2 regions of the Delftia sp. WSY_12 genome follow, and region 2 is predicted to be linked to the other one. Evidence: riboswitches for the same ligand, from Rfam matches in the RefSeq annotation. Region 2 holds a riboswitch; the other holds the start of a gene.

Region 1 (8,057 bases), on a different contig from region 2:
ACTGCTCGAGCTGCATTCCCCCGATAGGGTTGGGCAGATTCGTTACCGTGAAATTATCGACAACAATATTGGAAACTGTGCCTGCACCGTTGCTTGCGGCAACGGAAATGGCCGAGCCCTTGTTATTGCCGTAATTTCCATTCCATATCGCGGAATTGATCGTGCTATTGGTAAAGAATACGTTTTGTGCGCCTTGATGAATCTCCGCGTACAGCTCGCAGTTGAACGGCGTCCCCTCTCCCGCAGGGGTTGGAGCCACATTCACCAGGCCGACGCGATCAATGGTGACATTGTTCGCCGGGGAGCCAACGACGAATACCGCTTCGCCACAGGTCATGTTGGGCGAATTGGTGAGCGTGATGTTCTTCCCACCAAGATAAAAAGTTTCCCAGGGGGAGTCCGCCCAGTTCTGGACTTGTATGACTCCCCCGAAATCGATGGTCAACGAGCCCGTGCCGGCTGGCACGGTGCCTTTGAGCCAGTACCAGGCACCACCGGCACCAGTGGTGGTGCCCGTATCGCCGCCGCTGATCATCTGGCTTTGACCACAGGCATTGGTGGCCCCCGTCACGGCGCCGGACTGGACTCCGCTGGAGAATGTATTGGCACAGCGCACGTAAACCGTCTGATTGTCGACATACGGATGGAGGTTTCCCGCCGCATCCTTGGATGTCCCGCTCTGTATGGTTCGTACCGACGTGGTCAGTGTCGGCGCAAAGACGATGGAAACATCGGCACTCGGATCCAGCGTTTGCAGCGTGTAGTTGGCTGCCTGAATGGCCGCTCGCAGCGTACATGCGCCAGCAAAGGTGCCCCCCAGCGTGCTGACACAGGTGGTTGGTGTCGTTGCATTGGCATTGGGAGCGTCGCTGTTGTCGGTGACCGTGAAGACGATGGTCGCCGCCAGTGCCGTGGATGAGATACCCGCGCATGAAAGCAGCAGCAAAGAGAAAAGGCACTTCGCTGCACGCCACTTGCGAAAAAATGCCGAACCAGGCAGGCGATTGAGAGCATGCATGATATTCCCCGTTTTCTCAAGGAGATATGACAGGAAAATGATTTTCCCAATGGCAATGGCCATCAGTTGTACCCAGCGCATTTGCATCGCCGTACCTCGAATAGTTCTATTTGAATCACGAGCCCACAACTCACCTTGCAGCCGGTGAGTTTGGAAGCAAAATTTTTCGCGCAGATCCTGCGCGTCAATCAAAAAAAGGCGGATTTCCATCAACGCTTGCGCGCTGCTCCACTGCCCATTGAGCGGACACACCTTCAGTCGGGTTTGCGACGCAAAACATTCCTCCCTCGACAAACCATATTCACCGTGCTTGTATTTTTTCAGTGACGGACCAGTTTCCATGGACCCGCACCTGTGCAACGGTAAGTCGCCTATCAGACATATATACAACCCATGGTTAACCCATGCAGGTCCAATCGACCAGAACATGCACTGACAAACCACTGCACATATCGATAGGCTAAATCATGTTTTTTTCTATTTCAATAGTTTTTTTACATGAAACCGGAGACTCGTACCAGCGCTACGAGGGAGGCGCTTGAGCGATCTAGGGAATACCCTGAATCAGCCACACCACATACAAGTAACTGGTGGTATCCCCAATACGACTGGAACTGGCTGCGCAAGCCCCATAGAATCGCCCCTGCAGGAGAGCAGGCGGGCGCCACGGTGCCGAGCCTCACCGAAGGCGCAAACTCCCATACACGCTCAGGTTCCGTACTGCAAACACAACATGCCGTCTGGAGAGCCGCCGCACGCAATGTGCGGCGCACCGAAGGAGCAAGCCCCGTTCCCATGGACGGCGGTGAATCTCTCAGGTACCAAGGACAGGGGGAGCGGCAGCTGCGTCACGACGGACGCCGGCTGCCTGCTATCCAGACCATAGCGGCCAGCTTTCGCGTGACCCGGCACATGCCTTTGAAAGGGCATCGTCATGCGCGTCATCGTTCTCGGAGCCGGTCTGATCGGCACCACGTCGGCCTACTATCTGCAATCCCTCGGTCATGAAGTGACCGTCATCGACCGCCAGGCCGCGCCCGGCGCCGAAACCAGCTTCGCCAACGGCGGGCAGATCTCGGTCAGCCATGCCGAGCCCTGGGCCAACCCCGGCGCACCGCTGAAGCTGCTGGGCTGGCTGGGCCGGCAGGACGCCCCCCTGCTCTTCCGCCTGCGCGCCGACATGCGCCAGTGGCTCTGGGGCCTGTCCTTCCTGCGCAACTGCACGCCCGCGCGCACGCGCCACAACATCCAGCAGATCGTTCGCCTGGGCACCTACAGCCGCGAGGCCCTGCAGCAGTTGCGGTCGGACACCGGCATCCAGTACGAGCAGCGCATGCAGGGCATCCTGCACTTCTACACGAACGCCCGCGAGTTCGAGGGCGCGCTCAAGCCCACCGAGCAGATGCAGGCCCTGGGCTGCGACCGCCGCCTGATCGATGCCGACGAGGCCGTGCGCCTGGAGCCGGCTCTGGCCCATGTGCGCGGGCAGATAGCGGGCGCCACCTATACGGCCGAGGATGAATCAGGCGACGCCAACCTCTTCACACGCGAGCTGGCGCGCATCGCCGCCGCCACGGGCGTGCAGTTCCGCCAGAGCCACCACGTGACGGCGCTGCGCACCACGGGCGCGGGCGCCAGCCGCCATATCGACCATGTGGAGGTGACCAATGCCGAGGGCCGCTATGAACGCATCCAGGGCGACGCCTATGTGCTGGCCATGGGCTCGTTCAGCCCGCTGCTGGCCCAGCCGCTGGGGTTGCGCCTGCCCATCTATCCGGCCAAGGGCTACTCCGTGACCCTGCCGGTGCTGGACCCCGCCAAGGCCTATCAGGTCAGCCTCACGGACGACGAGTTCAAGCTGGTGTTCTCGCGCTACACGGGCGCGCAAGGCGACCGCCTGCGCATTGCGGGCACGGCCGAGTTCAACGGCTACGACCGCAACCTGGACCCCGTGCGCTGCGAGGCCATCGTGCGGCGCGTGCAGCAGCTGTTCCCCGGCGCCGGCGATACCGGGCGCGCCCAGTTCTGGAGCGGCCTGCGCCCCGCCACGCCCAGCAATGTGCCGCTGATCGGACGCTCGCCCATCGCCAACCTGTTCCTGAACACCGGCCACGGCACGCTGGGCTGGACCCATGCCTGCGGCTCCGGCATGGCGCTGGCCGACCTGGTCAGCGGCAGGCGGCCGGCCGTGGATTTCGATTTCCTGGGGGCCGCAGCCATGGACCCGGATCGCAGCGCAGGCACGGTGCGCCCGCGCGCGGTCTGAGGTGCGGACGGCGTGTACGACGTGTACGACGCCTATGCAGTGAACACCGTCAACACCCCGGCGAAGCGGTGCAGGCGGGCGTCCATGATCTCGGCTTCGGCAACGAAGCCGATCAATGGCACATCGCCCAGTGCGTGGCGCAGGGTGCGCAGTTCGGCATCGGGGCCGCCGAACAGGCCGCCGCCGCGGCCCCGGCAACTGATGTAGATGGCGCCACGGATGCGGGGCTGTGCCTCGCCTTCGGGCGCCGCCTCCTCGGGCTCCGCCGCATCGCGCAGCGCAGCGCCCAGTTGCAGCAGTTCCTGGCGCGCGACCTGGGCCTGGCGGCGGCAGAAGATCACCGAATGCCCGGCCTCCACGGCCGATGACAGGGCCACGCCCTGGCGCAGCGGGTCCAGGCCAACCAGGGTCAGCACCTGGGCCTCTTCGGTCAGCACGCCGTGGGCCAGGCCCCGGCCCGGCGGCGCAATGGCCGCCAGCGTGGTGCGGACCGTGGTCAGCGCGGGCTGCCAGTCGCTGCCTTCCAGCTCCACGCCCAGCAGTTGCAGCAGGCGCTGCAAGGCCGGATCGCCATCGAGCCCGGTGACCAGGGCGCCGCGCGCCTCGGTGATCTCCAGCCCCTCGCCCAGCGGCACGCAGCCCTGGGCCATGCCCGTGATGCAGGGCACGCCGGCACCGAAGGCCACGCCTGAAAAGCCGCCACGAAAAATGCCGCGCGCGTCCGCATGCTGCGCATGCAGATCCTCGGTGCGGCAGGCGATCTGCACGCCCTCCACGCCGTCTTCCCCGTCATCGCCCACGCCGCCGAACAGCAGGCCGGACTCGGTGCGCTCGGACAGCTCGTACAGCAGCTCGGCCAGCTCGGGCTGGCCGCCTGCGGCATGGACCAGGGCCGAATGGGCGGTGAAGCCGGCCTCGCCGCCAGGCGCATGCAGGGGCGCCAGGCCCGAATACAGGCGGTAGTGGGCGGCCGGTACATCCAGCAGCATCACCGCGAGCGCGGTTCCTGACAGGTACTCATGCGACATGGCCAGAACGCCGCCGGCCGAGCAGCCGGCCCAGTCCGCCACATGGGGCAGGGCCCTGGCCAGATGCTGCAGCAGCGGCCGTGCGTGGGCGGCATGCGCATGGGACAGGTACACCAGTCCCAGACGGGGCCGCTGCGCGTGGCCGGGCCCGGCCATCTGCAAGCGCAGCTGCTGCAGCACCGCGTCGGCCGCGGCGCGCCAGTCGGAATGGCTGGCATGGCCTACAGGAAACAACGACATACCAACCTTCTTTCTAGCCCCGCCAGCACCCGGCTTGCGGGTGGCTGGGGCCTTGCGCATCCATGGGTCCGGCCCGATCGGTCAACGCGCCGGCCGGCTCTTGGCTGCCGGCTTGCTGGCGGCCGGCGCCTTGGCTCCAGCCTTTGCAGCCGTTTTCCTGGCAGCCGCTTTGGCGGGAGCCTTGGCAGCGGTCCTGGGGGCTTCGGCCTGCACCGCAGCCTTGGCCGCCGGCTTTGCGGACGGCGCCTTGGCAGGGGAGACCGCCGCCGCCTTGCCCGCCTGCGCAGCAAAGGCGCTGGCCTGTGCCGCCATGCGGTCCATGGTGGCCTTGGCCAGGTCCCCGGCCATGCCGGTGGCGCGCTGGGCGGCCGCCACGGCCTCCGGGGCCATGGGCTCGGCCATGGCCTTGGCGGCGATCTGCTGGAATTGCTGGGTCAACGCGCCCCACCACTGCATGGCCTGGCCCATGGCGGCGGCCTGGGCGGACTCGTCCTTGGGCGCCGCAGTCTCCGCGGCTGCGGGTCTGTCGGCGGCCTTGCCCGCCTCGGGGGCTGCAGGCGGCGCGGCAGCGGCCTGTGCGGGCTCGGGCTGCGGCTTTTCCTTCTTGCTCGCCCGGCTGGCGGCCGAGGACATGGGCCAGTCCGAAAGGTCGCCCTGCCCCGCGCTGGCGGCGCCCTTGGCCGCGGCGGTGGCCGCGGCGGTTGCGGCTGCAGGGAACTGGAAGGCCTGCGCCAGCTCGCCCATGCTGACGTTCATGCCCTGCAAGGTGGACAGCGTCATGCGCTGCACTTCCAGGGCCTGGATGGTGGCGGCCAGCGCCTTGCCGTTCTGGTCGAGCCAGAACTGCACGGCCTTGAGTTCGGTGATGCGCTTGTCCACCTCTTCGATGCTCACCGTGGGCGCCACCCATTCGGGCAGGCGCCCCAGGGGCCGGGCGGTGGCCGATCCTGCACTCTGGGCCAGGCCCTGCAGGAAGTCGAAACCGGGGATGAACTTGCCGAAACCGAAGGAGGACGCATCACTCATGGCAGCACTCGCTAGGACTGGGTTGGAAGAACATGCCGGTGAAGCACACCGGCCATGCGCTCAGCTTAACCCAGGCACACGCCAAGTCCATCGCAAGTCATGCACGGCCCGCTGCGCACAAACCCGGTGGATGACAAAAAGCTCAGTGGGAGTGGCCGGCATGTCCGCCGTGTCCGCCATGCGCGCCGCCCTGCGCAGCCGATGCCGCACCTGCGCCGGGCGCCATGGCGCGCACGGGGACCTGCAGGCTCAGGCGCGAGGTCTCGCCCTTGGCGTCCTTGAACACCAGGGTGATGGGTACCTGACTGTCCTTGAGCAGCGGGCTCTTGAGCTGCTGCAGCATGACGTGGTAGCCGCCGGGCTTCAGGTCCACGGCCACGCCCTTGGGCAGGTCCAGGCCGTCGATGGCGCGCATGCGCATCACATCGCCTTCCATCTTCATTTCATGCACCTCGGCCACGCCGGCGGCGGGCGACTCCACGCCCACCAGGCGCAGCGGCTCCTCGGCCGTCAGGCGCATGAAGGCGCCCGTGGCCTGCTGGCCCGGCACGCTGGCACGCGCCCAGGCGGCGTCGGCCTTGACATGGGCCGCATCGGCATGGGCATGGGCCAGGCCCATGGACAGGGAGGCGGCGATCAGGAAAGGGGTGGTCCATTGACGCAGTGTCATCACGGTTTCTCCAGAAATTTCAATGCATTGCGGCACGGTCTTCGTGCCTTGCAAAAAGGGTTGGCCAAGCGAAGGAAGCGGGAGTGAATCCGGGAGTCACCGGGGCGGGGCGCGGGCCTGGGGCAGGGCCGGCATGGCCACGCTGTGGACGGAGGCCGGGTGCGCCCGTGGCTGCGCATCTGCCACCAGCGGTGCCGGGGCCGCACTGCACCGGGCGGGCGGCGGCGCCAGCGGGGGCAGGCACAGCGGGCAGTCGATGCCGTGGCTGCCGGCAAGGGCATCGTCCTGACCGGCCGGCGAGGGCACCCAGACCGATTCGCCAGCGGCCGAGCACAGGCGCTCCCAGCCCGAGGCGCGCGCCAGCGGCGCAAACGCCGATGCCAGCGCCACGCACAGCCACAGGCCCAGCGCCCAGCGGGCGCAGGCAGCCAAGGTGGAGGGCAGGCGAAGCGGCATGGCGTCATTCTAGGGGTCTGCCCCAGGACGTCATGTCCGTGACCCCGCCAGGCCCTGCCCGCCCCTACCATCGCAGGCGCATCCCCCAGCCCTCACCAACACCCTAGGAGACACCCATGCTCACCCTGTGCGGATTCGCGGCCAGCAACTACTACAACAAGGTCAAGCTGGCCCTGCTGGAAAAGCAGCTGCCCTTCAACGAGGAACTGGCCTGGCTGGGAGAGACCGACATGGCGCTTTCTCCGCTGGGCAAGGTGCCCTACCTGCGCATCGACGACGGCCGGGGTCTGTGCGAGTCGGCCGCCATGGTCGAGTACGTGGAGACGCTGTCGCCCTCGCCGGCCCTGCTGCCGGCCGACGCCTTCGAGGCCGCCAAGGTGCGCGAGCTGTGCGTGTACCTGGACCTGCACCTGGAGCTGGTGGCGCGCATCCTCTACCCGCAGGCCTTCTTCGGCGGCCAGGTCAGCGACTCCACCCGGGAGCGCACGCTGGCCCAGCTCGACAAGAACGTGGCGGCCTTCGCCAAACTCGCGCGTTTCTCACCCTTTGTGGCGGGCGACAGCTTCACGCTGGCCGACTGCTGCGCCATCGTCCACCTGCCCCTGGTCAGCGCGGCCAGCAAGATCGTTGGCGGCCGCGACGTTCTGGCCGACCTGCCCGTGCGCGAGTACCTGGCGCGCATGGCCGAGCGGCCCACGGTGCAGCAGGTCAATGCCGACCGCAAGACCAATACGGCGCTGATGATGTCCCGCTACGCGAGCGACAAGACCCCTGCCTGAGCCGCGGGGCCTTCACTCACTCCTGCAGCCAGCGCAGCAGCCCGCTGGCGCGCTGCGTGGGGCTGCCAACGGCCGAGGCCAGCAGGCCCGGCACCTCGGAGAACAGCGAGAAGGCCTGGCGGGCGCGCGTGATGCCGGTGTAGACCAGCTCGCGCCCCAGCACGCTGCCGCCACGCGAGGGCAGCACCAGGGCGGTGTGCTCGAACTCCGAGCCCTGGCTTTTGTGCACCGTCATGGCGAAGGCGGTCTCCACATGGGCCATGCGGCTGACGCCGACCGAGCGCAATTCGTCGCCCTGCAGGAAGTAGACGCGCAGCAGTTGCCCTGACTGCCCCTGGTGCGCTCCCGGCAGCGCAATGCCGATGTCGCCGTTGAACACGCCCAGCTGCGCGTCGTTGCGCGTGACCATGACGGGACGGCCCGCATACCATTCGCCGCCCCGGCGGATCACGCCCTGCGCATCCAGGGCCTGCTCCACCGCGCGGTTGAGGCCGGACACGCCCCAGTCCCCCTCGCGCACGGCGCACAGCAGCCGGAAGCGCTCGAAGGCCTGCAGCACAGCGACCACCCAGGC
Region 2 (8,057 bases):
GGAAGGCGCTGCTGCGGCGCAGGCCGTCGGGAATCAGCGGCTCCGCGCCCTTTTCGAAGGCGGTGAAGCTGGGCAGGGCCTGGCCGTCCCGGGCGAAGATCTTCCACAGCAGCTCGACATCGGCGCGCGTGGTGGTCTCGTCCAGCGAGATGCACAGGTATTCCTTGAAGTACACGCGCAGGTTGGCGCCCAGGGACACGGCACGCTCCACGATGGCCTGGGTGGCCGCGCCCGTGTGCAGGCTCAGCGTGTCGAAGCTGGGCACCTCGCGCAGCGGCGCGCCCAGCTCGGCCAGGCCGCGCGCCATGATGGCCGTGTACGAGGCCACGCGGCGGGCGATGCGCTCCAGGCCCTCGGGGCCGTGGTAGACGGCGTACATGCTGGCCACCACGGCGGGCAGCACCTGGGCCGTGCAGATGTTGGAGGTGGCCTTTTCGCGGCGGATGTGCTGCTCGCGCGTCTGCAGTGCCAGGCGGTAGGCGGGCTTGCCGTGCACGTCCACGCTCACGCCGACCAGGCGGCCGGGCAGGGAGCGCTTGAACTCGTCGCGGCAGGCCATGAAGGCGGCGTGCGGGCCGCCGGCGCCCATGGGCATGCCAAAGCGCTGGGTGGTGCCCACCACGATGTCGGCACCCCATTCGCCGGGCGGCGTGATCAGGGTCAGCGCCAGCAGGTCGGTGGCCACGATGAAGGCGGCCTGCTTGCCATGGGCCTTGTCCACGTCGGCGCGCAGATCGTCGATGCGGCCGCTGGTGGCAGGGTACTGGGCCAGCACGGCGAAGTAGTCGCCCTCCATCAGCTGGTTCCATTCCTCCAGCGAGTTGGCCAGCAGCACCTCAATGCCCAGCGGCGCGGCGCGCGTCTGTATCACCTCGATGGTCTGGGGGTGGGCATCGCCGGCCACCACGAAACGGTTGCTCTTGCTTTTGACGGAGCGCTTGGCCAGCGTCATGGCCTCGGCGGCCGCCGTGGCCTCGTCCAGCATGGAGGCGTTGGCAATCGGCATGGCCGTCAGGTCGCAGACCATGGTCTGGAAGTTGACCAGGGCCTCCATGCGGCCTTGCGAGATCTCGGCCTGGTAGGGCGTGTAGGCCGTGTACCAGGCGGGGTTCTCGAGAATGTTGCGCAGGATGACGCCGGGCGTGTGCGTGCCGTAGTAGCCCTGGCCGATGAAGCTTTTGAGCAGCTGGTTGCGGCCTGCCAGCGCCTTGAGTTCGGCCAGCGCCTGGGCCTCGGTGGCCGCTGGCGGCAGCGCCATGGGCTGGTGGCGCCGGATGGAGGGCGGGACGATGGCGTCGATCAGCGCATCGCGCGATGCCGCGCCGATGGCGCTGAGCATGTGGGCCTCGTCTTCGGGCGCGATGCCGATATGGCGGGCCACGAATTCGGTGGCGTTCTCGAGGGCGGCAAGGGGCTGGGTGGAGGACATCAGCATGGAGGGACCTGTCTCAAAAGCTGAAAAGCGCCAGGGCGGGCCCTGGCGCCCGTCCTGGCCGGAAAGTGGCGTCAGTTGCTCTGGGCAAAGGCCGTGTAGGCGGCTTCGTCAAGCAGCGCGGCCAGCTGGCCTGCGTCGCTGAGCTTGACCTTGAAGAACCAGCCTTCGCCCAGCGGGTCGCTGTTGGCCAGGGAGGGGTCGTCGCGCAGGGCCTCGTTGACTTCGACGATCTCGCCGCTGACGGGCATGTAGACATCGGCGGCGGCCTTGACGGACTCGACCACGCCGGCCACATCGCCCTGGTTGAAGCTGGTGCCCACGGCGGGCAGGTCGACGAACACCACGTCGCCCAGCGCGTCCTGCGCGTGGAGGGTGATGCCGACGATGGCCGCGTCAGGGTTGGCGGCGTTGATCCACTCGTGGTCCTTGGAATACTGGATGCTCATGGCTTGCTCCGATAGAAACTGAAAAGAAACCTGTGAAAGGCGGTTTGAGAAAGGTCAGTGCGCACTGTAGCGGCATGCGATGGCAGGAAAAACGAATCCGCCGAACTCGATCCACGCCAAGCGCGCAGGCTGTCCTCAACCGCGGTGATAGCGGGGCGCCACGAAGGGCGTGGCCTGCACCTGCATGGGCACGGCCTTGCCGCGCACCATGGCCTGCAGCGTGGTGCCGATGGCGGCGCTGCCCGGCTCCACATAGGCCAGTGCCACGGGCTGGTTCAGCGTGGGCGACAGCAGGCCGCTGGTGACCTGGCCGACCTTGCGGCCGCCGGCATCCAGCAGTTCCGTGCCTTCGCGCACGGGCACGCGCTCCAGGGCCACCAGGCCCACGCGCTTGCGCGTGAGCAGCTCGGGCGACTGCAGCTGGGCCAGCACGGTGGCTGCGCCGGGAAAGCCGCCTTCGCGCTCGCCCCCGATGCGGCGGACCTTCTGCACGGCCCAGTTCAGGGCGGCCTCGGCCGGGGTGGTGGTCGTGTCCAGATCGTTGCCGTACAGGCACAGGCCGGCTTCCAGGCGCAGCGAATTGCGCGCGCCCAGGCCCACGGGCCTGACTTCGGGCTGGGCCAGCAGGGCACGGGCAAAGGCCTCGGCGTGGCTGGGGGGCAGGGAGATCTCGAAGCCGTCCTCGCCGGTGTAGCCGCTGCGCGTGATGTACAGCTCGGCCCCCTCCCAGTCGAAGTGGCCGCCTGTCATGAACACCAGGCCGGCCGTATCCGGCAGCAGGCGCTCCATCGCGGCTGCGGCCTGCGGGCCCTGCAGCGCCAGCAGGCCCCGGTCGAACTGGGGCTCGATTTCGCAGCGCTGGCCGATGCGGGCCTGGATGTGCGCCAGGTCTTCATGCTTGCAGGCGCCGTTGACGATCAGGAACAGGTCGTCCTCGCGGCGCACGAACATCAGGTCGTCCAGAATGCCGCCCGCGTCGTTGAGCAGCAGGCCGTAGCGCTGGCGGTGTTCGCCCAGGCCCAGCACGTCCATGGGCATCAGCGACTCCAGCGCGGCCCCGGCGTCGGCACCGCGCACGCTGATCTGGCCCATGTGCGAGACATCGAACAGGCCTGCCGCCTCGCGCGTGTGCAGATGCTCGGCCATCAGCCCCTGCGGGTATTGCACGGGCATGGAGTAGCCGGCAAACGGCACCATGCGCGCGCCCAGTTCCTGGTGCAGGTCGAACAGCGGGGTCTTGAGCAGATCGGTGGTGGAGGCAGCGGACAAGGAGGGCTCTCTTTCAGGCAAGGAACAAGGCATAACGCCATCCCGGTCCTCCGGGATGTGCTGCCCTGCTGTCCGCTTTACCTGAGAGATTCACCCGCACCTTCCATGCGTGGGGCTTGCTCCTTCGGTGGATGGGGCACACCGCCGTGCCCTGCATCTCTCTCCAGCTAGGAACGCCTGCGGCCGTGGCGGCAGGCGGTGCCAGTCCTTTTGCCTGAGCGTTCGGGACGAACCCTGCGCCTTCGGCGGTGCCGCTGCCTGTGACCATTGCGGCCGGGCGGGCACTCTCTCCTGACCGGCGCATTCTAGCTGCGGCCAGCGTCCGTGCGGCTTCGGGATTTCCGCGGGCCGACCGCAGCTCCATGCGCTTGCCTGCATGGATGCATTTGCAAATTGCATAACTGTCTAAAAAATCTCCTACATTGAGATGCATCGATATATGAATCTCGTGAGCGAGAAGGAAGAAGCGCACATGCAGCAGACGCTGGGAGACACATTGGCCTGGCCGGCACGTTACCTGCCGAACAAGGAAGCCCTGGTCGCGTGGGAGGGCGGCGAGCGCCGCGCCTGGACCTACGCCCAGCTCGATGCCGAAGTCAACCGCCACGCCCACGGCCTGGCCGAGCTGGGCATAGGCCATGGCGACGTGGTCGCGGCCTTTCTCTACAACACGCCGGCCTTTGTCTTCACCATGCTGGCGGCCGCGCGCCTGGGCGCCATCTTCAATCCCATCAACTACCGGCTGGCGGCGCAGGAGCTGGCCTTCATCCTCAAGGACGGCGCAGCGCGCGCCCTTGTGTTCGAGCACGAGGGCGGCGAGGTGGCCGCACGCGCCCAGGCCCTGCTCAAGGCCGAAGGTGGCGGCACTGGCACGGGCATCGAGCACTGGATCTTTGCCGACGATGCCCCGGCCGACCCGCTGCCGGCCTGGGCCACGCAGCGCCTGTCCGCCCTGGCCAGTGGCCGCAGCAGCGCGCCGCCCCAGGCCCATGTGCGCGAGAGCGACCCCTGCATCCTCATGTACACCAGCGGCACCACGGGCCGGCCCAAGGGCGTGCTGCATACGCACCGCAGCAAGCTGGCGCACAACGCCCTCATGCACCAGACCATGCAGTTCACGCGCGACGACGTGGGCCTGGCCATGGCGCCGCTCAACCACACGGCCGAGCTGCACACCAGCTTTTTGCCGCGCCTGCAGGCCGGTGCCACCCAGGTGCTGCTGCGCCGCTTCGACGTGACCGAGGCCTGGCGCCTGATCCGCGAAGAGCGCGTGAGCTTCTTCTTCGCGGCGCCCACCATGGTCACCATGCTGCTGGCCGACCCCATTGCCTCGCCTGAGCAGGCGCCCGCGCTGCGGCTGGTGGAGTACGGCGGCGCCTCCATGGCGCCGCACCTGATCCGCGAATGGACACGCAAGGTCGGCAGCGACCTGGTCCAGGTCTACGGCACCACCGAGATGGGGCCCTGCATGTCCATCCTCCTGCCGCGCGAGCAACTCTCGCACGCGGGCTCGGCCGGGCTGCCCTCCATGGGCCATGACCTCATCGTGGCCCGCTTGCGCGAAGACAACGCCCCCACCGACCCGGCCGAGGCCTGCCTGCCCGGCGAGGTGGGCGAAATCCTCGTGCGCGGCCCCTGCATGATGGCCGGCTACCTCAACCGCCCCGACGCCAACACCCGAGCCCTGGCGCACGGCTGGTACCACACGGGCGACCTGGGCCACATCGACGACGACGGCTATCTCTGGATCCGCGACCGCATCGACTACATGATCAATTCGGGTGCCGAGAACGTCTATCCGCGTGAGGTGGAAGACGCGCTGGTCGAACACGCCGACGTGCTCGAGGTCGCCGTCATCGGCGAGGCCGACGAGCGCTGGGGCCAGATCGTCGCCGCCCACGTGGTCGCCAAGCCGGGCGCCACGCCCACGGCCGAGGCGCTGGACGCCTTCCTGGTCCACGGCGACCGCCTGGCTGCCTACAAGCGCCCGCGCCGCTACCACTTCCGCGAAGCCCTGCCCAAGACGGCCAGCGGGAAGATACAGAAGCAGTTGCTGAGGGTGGTGGTGGCAGCCTGAGGCTGCGGCCTGCGTTTACTTCTGCGCAGTACAGCACTGCGCCATCGAGTTGCGCAGCCACCGATGCATGGCATCCCCCTGCTTGCGCACATGCCAGGCCTGCTGGTAGGCGAACTCGGGCAGCTCCAGCGGAGGAGTGAAGCGGCGCAGCGTTTTGTGGCGGCGCAGGTCGCCAATGGCGCGGCTGCCCACGGTCAGCACGAGGTCGGTGCCTGCCAGCACCTCCAGCGCCGCGCTCCAGTGGGGCAGGGCCAGCACCACGCGGCGGCTCAGGCCTTGGGCGGCCAGCGCCCGTTCGATCTCCTCGCTGGCGTCGGGCCGCATGGCCAGCATGACGTGCGGGCGCTGCAGCCAGTCCTGCAGTGACAGCCCGCCGCGTGCCGGCAGCACGGCCTGGTCGGCCACGCTCACGAACTGTTCCTGGAACAGATCCTGCACCTCGATGCCCTCGGGCAGGTCGGGTGCGTCGGGGAAGGGGCCCAGGGCCAGGTCCAGTTCGCCATCGGCCAGCTGGGCCAGCATCACCTCGCGCGTGGACTGGCTGATGGCCAGGTCCAGCCCGGGTGCGTGCTGGCGCAGATGCCGCATCAGCGGCGGCAGCACGATGCGCGATGCGTAGTCCGACAGCGCCAGCCGCAGCCGTCCGCGTGCGTGGGCCGGGTCGAACTCCGCCTGTGCCAGCAAGCCGTTGAGGCTGCCCAGCGCATCCGCCAGCGGTTGCACCAGGCCTTGTGCGCGTGCCGTCAGCGCCATGCGGCCGCCGCGCCGCACCAGCAACGGGTCGCCCAGATGCTCGCGCAACTGCGCCAGCGAATGGCTCATGGCCGGCTGGCTCTTGTGCAGCCGCAGGGCCGCGCGCGTCACATGTTTTTCAGCCAGCAGGGCATGCAGGGCCAGCAGCAGGTTGAGGTCGATCCGGCGCAGTTCATCCATGCCATGAATATAGACCGTGCACAAAAATGATTTTCATCAACGTGCTGGATGCGAGAGCATGCAGGCATCGATTGACAGAAGAAGAAAGGTCTTGCCGCATGACAGGTAAAAGCACATTCACCGCCCTTGCTCCCGTGGCCCTGGCGCTGCTGGCGGGGGCCATCCTGCCATTCCAGGCTGCCAGCAATGCCCTGGTGGGCCGCCTGCTGGGCCACCCGCTGTGGGGCGCGCTGGTCTCGCTGGCCGTGAGCGTCATGGTCGTGGTGCCTGCACTGTGGGTGCTGCGCGCGCCCGCTCCGGCCATGGCCCAGGCGGCAGCGGGGCCATGGTGGCTATGGATAGGCGGTGTGCTGGGGGCCATCTATGTGGCCAGCGCGGCCGCCGTGACACCCAGGCTGGGCGCAGGCGGCTTCCTGGTTTGCGTGGTGGCGGGGCAGATCGTGGTCTCGGTGCTGGTGGACCACTTCGGCCTGATGGGCCTGGGCGCGCGGCCGGTCAATGCGACGCGCCTGGCCGGCGTGGCCTTGATCCTGGGTGGAGTGCTGCTGGTGGTGCAGGGCGGGACGGCCCGTGCAGCGGCGGCCCCATGAGCGCCGCGAGCACGCACTGCTTCAGGGGCAAAGGCCCCGGCCTTGCCCGCGTCAGGCGGGCATGCCCGGCGGCACGGCGGCCGGCCTTGCCGCTGGCGGACATTCCTGGCAGGCATCTGCCGTGCCGGGCGGGAGCCGGCCCAGCCGGATGACAAAGCAGGCCCCGCCTCCCGCAGCCGGCTGGAAGAATGCGTCGCCTGCGTGCAGCCTGGCGATGCGCCTGACCACGGACAGGCCCAGGCCATGCCCGTTGACGTGCCGGGTGGCGCTTGCGCGTTCATAGGGCTCGAAAACCTGTCTTGCCGCTTCGGGCGCAAGGCCCGGTCCCTGGTCGCTGACGGAAATCAGCAGGTCACCGGACGCATCGCAGCGGGCGGCCAGGGTGATGTCGCCCGCCTTGGCATATTTGATGGCGTTGCCGACAAGGTTGGATATGGCGATGCGCACCAGGACAGGGTCGCATTGCCATTGCTGCGGGCCTTGTTCCAGATCCAGTTTCAGGCGATGCCGCCGGGACCAGCCGACGAGCTCTGCAGACTCCTCCAGGAGTTCATCCAATGGCGTCTGCTCCAGTTGCAGCCGGAACGCGCCCGCGTCCAGCCGGTCGCTGATCAGGCAGGTGTCCACCAGGGTCATCAGCCGGCGCGAGGCCCTGCGTATCTGGGACGCCTGCTCGATGAGGGAGTCCGCGTCCGTCGTCGGGAACGTCTGCAGTTCGGTCGCGGCGCTGTCCACGATGGTGAGCGGGGTGCGGAACTCGTGGTTGATCATGTTGAAGAACTGGCGCTGTTCCAGCCGCATCTCCCGCTCGCTGTGCAAGGCCGTCTGCAGGGCCTGCTGGGCCGTTTGCAGCTGTGCGGTGCGCTGCAGCACCTTGGACTCCAGCTCGCGCTCGGCCGCCTGGGCGCGTGACAGGGCCTGCATCCGCTCACTGCGCAGGGCGCGCTCCGCCACCCGCGTGCGGTTGGTCACCGCCATTCCCAGCAGGATGGCCTCGGAAACACGCCCGGCAAACCACAGCATCTGGGCCGATGGCAGCGCGACATCGGGCAGCAGGCCCTGGGTTCTCAGCAGGTTCAGGATGCCCAGGGCGGATGGCACGGCAAACGCCAGCGCGCCCGGCAGGTATTGCCACTGCCTTCGGACCACCAGCAGGTACAGCACGAAGACGGCGCCGAACGATGTGGACACCAGGGCCGTGAACACCACGGCACGCGAGATCTGCGCATAGCCACCCAACAGTGCCAGGCCCAGTGCGATGGCATTCAGCCAGGCCACCACGCTGAAGAGGTGCGCAGCCCAGATCC

What was found. A riboswitch is a leader RNA that binds a small molecule or an ion and turns the genes downstream of it on or off. The one in region 2 is predicted to bind glycine.
Region 1: another riboswitch for glycine. It lies ahead of ACF8LI_RS04055 (D-amino acid dehydrogenase); the one in region 2 lies ahead of gcvT (glycine cleavage system aminomethyltransferase GcvT).

Annotation. Positions count from the first base shown of each region.
Region 1 is NZ_JBICKW010000008.1:55,146-63,202, forward strand. It holds gene ACF8LI_RS04050 (beta strand repeat-containing protein) at 1-1,360, opposite strand, end outside; glycine riboswitch at 1,749-1,859, shown strand; gene ACF8LI_RS04055 (D-amino acid dehydrogenase) at 1,953-3,284, shown strand; gene ACF8LI_RS04060 (FIST N-terminal domain-containing protein) at 3,317-4,552, opposite strand; gene ACF8LI_RS04065 (PhaM family polyhydroxyalkanoate granule multifunctional regulatory protein) at 4,634-5,578, opposite strand; gene ACF8LI_RS04070 (copper chaperone PCu(A)C) at 5,721-6,248, opposite strand; gene ACF8LI_RS04075 (hypothetical protein) at 6,345-6,704, opposite strand; gene ACF8LI_RS04080 (glutathione S-transferase) at 6,821-7,483, shown strand; gene recD (exodeoxyribonuclease V subunit alpha) at 7,500-8,057, opposite strand, start outside.
Region 2 is NZ_JBICKW010000016.1:324,503-332,559, reverse strand. It holds gene gcvP (aminomethyl-transferring glycine dehydrogenase) at 1-1,435, opposite strand, end outside; gene gcvH (glycine cleavage system protein GcvH) at 1,507-1,881, opposite strand; gene gcvT (glycine cleavage system aminomethyltransferase GcvT) at 2,017-3,183, opposite strand; glycine riboswitch at 3,209-3,327, opposite strand; glycine riboswitch at 3,343-3,454, opposite strand; gene ACF8LI_RS11100 (fatty acid--CoA ligase) at 3,623-5,227, shown strand; gene ACF8LI_RS11095 (LysR family transcriptional regulator) at 5,243-6,160, opposite strand; gene ACF8LI_RS11090 (DMT family transporter) at 6,259-6,750, shown strand; gene ACF8LI_RS11085 (ATP-binding protein) at 6,802-8,057, opposite strand, start outside.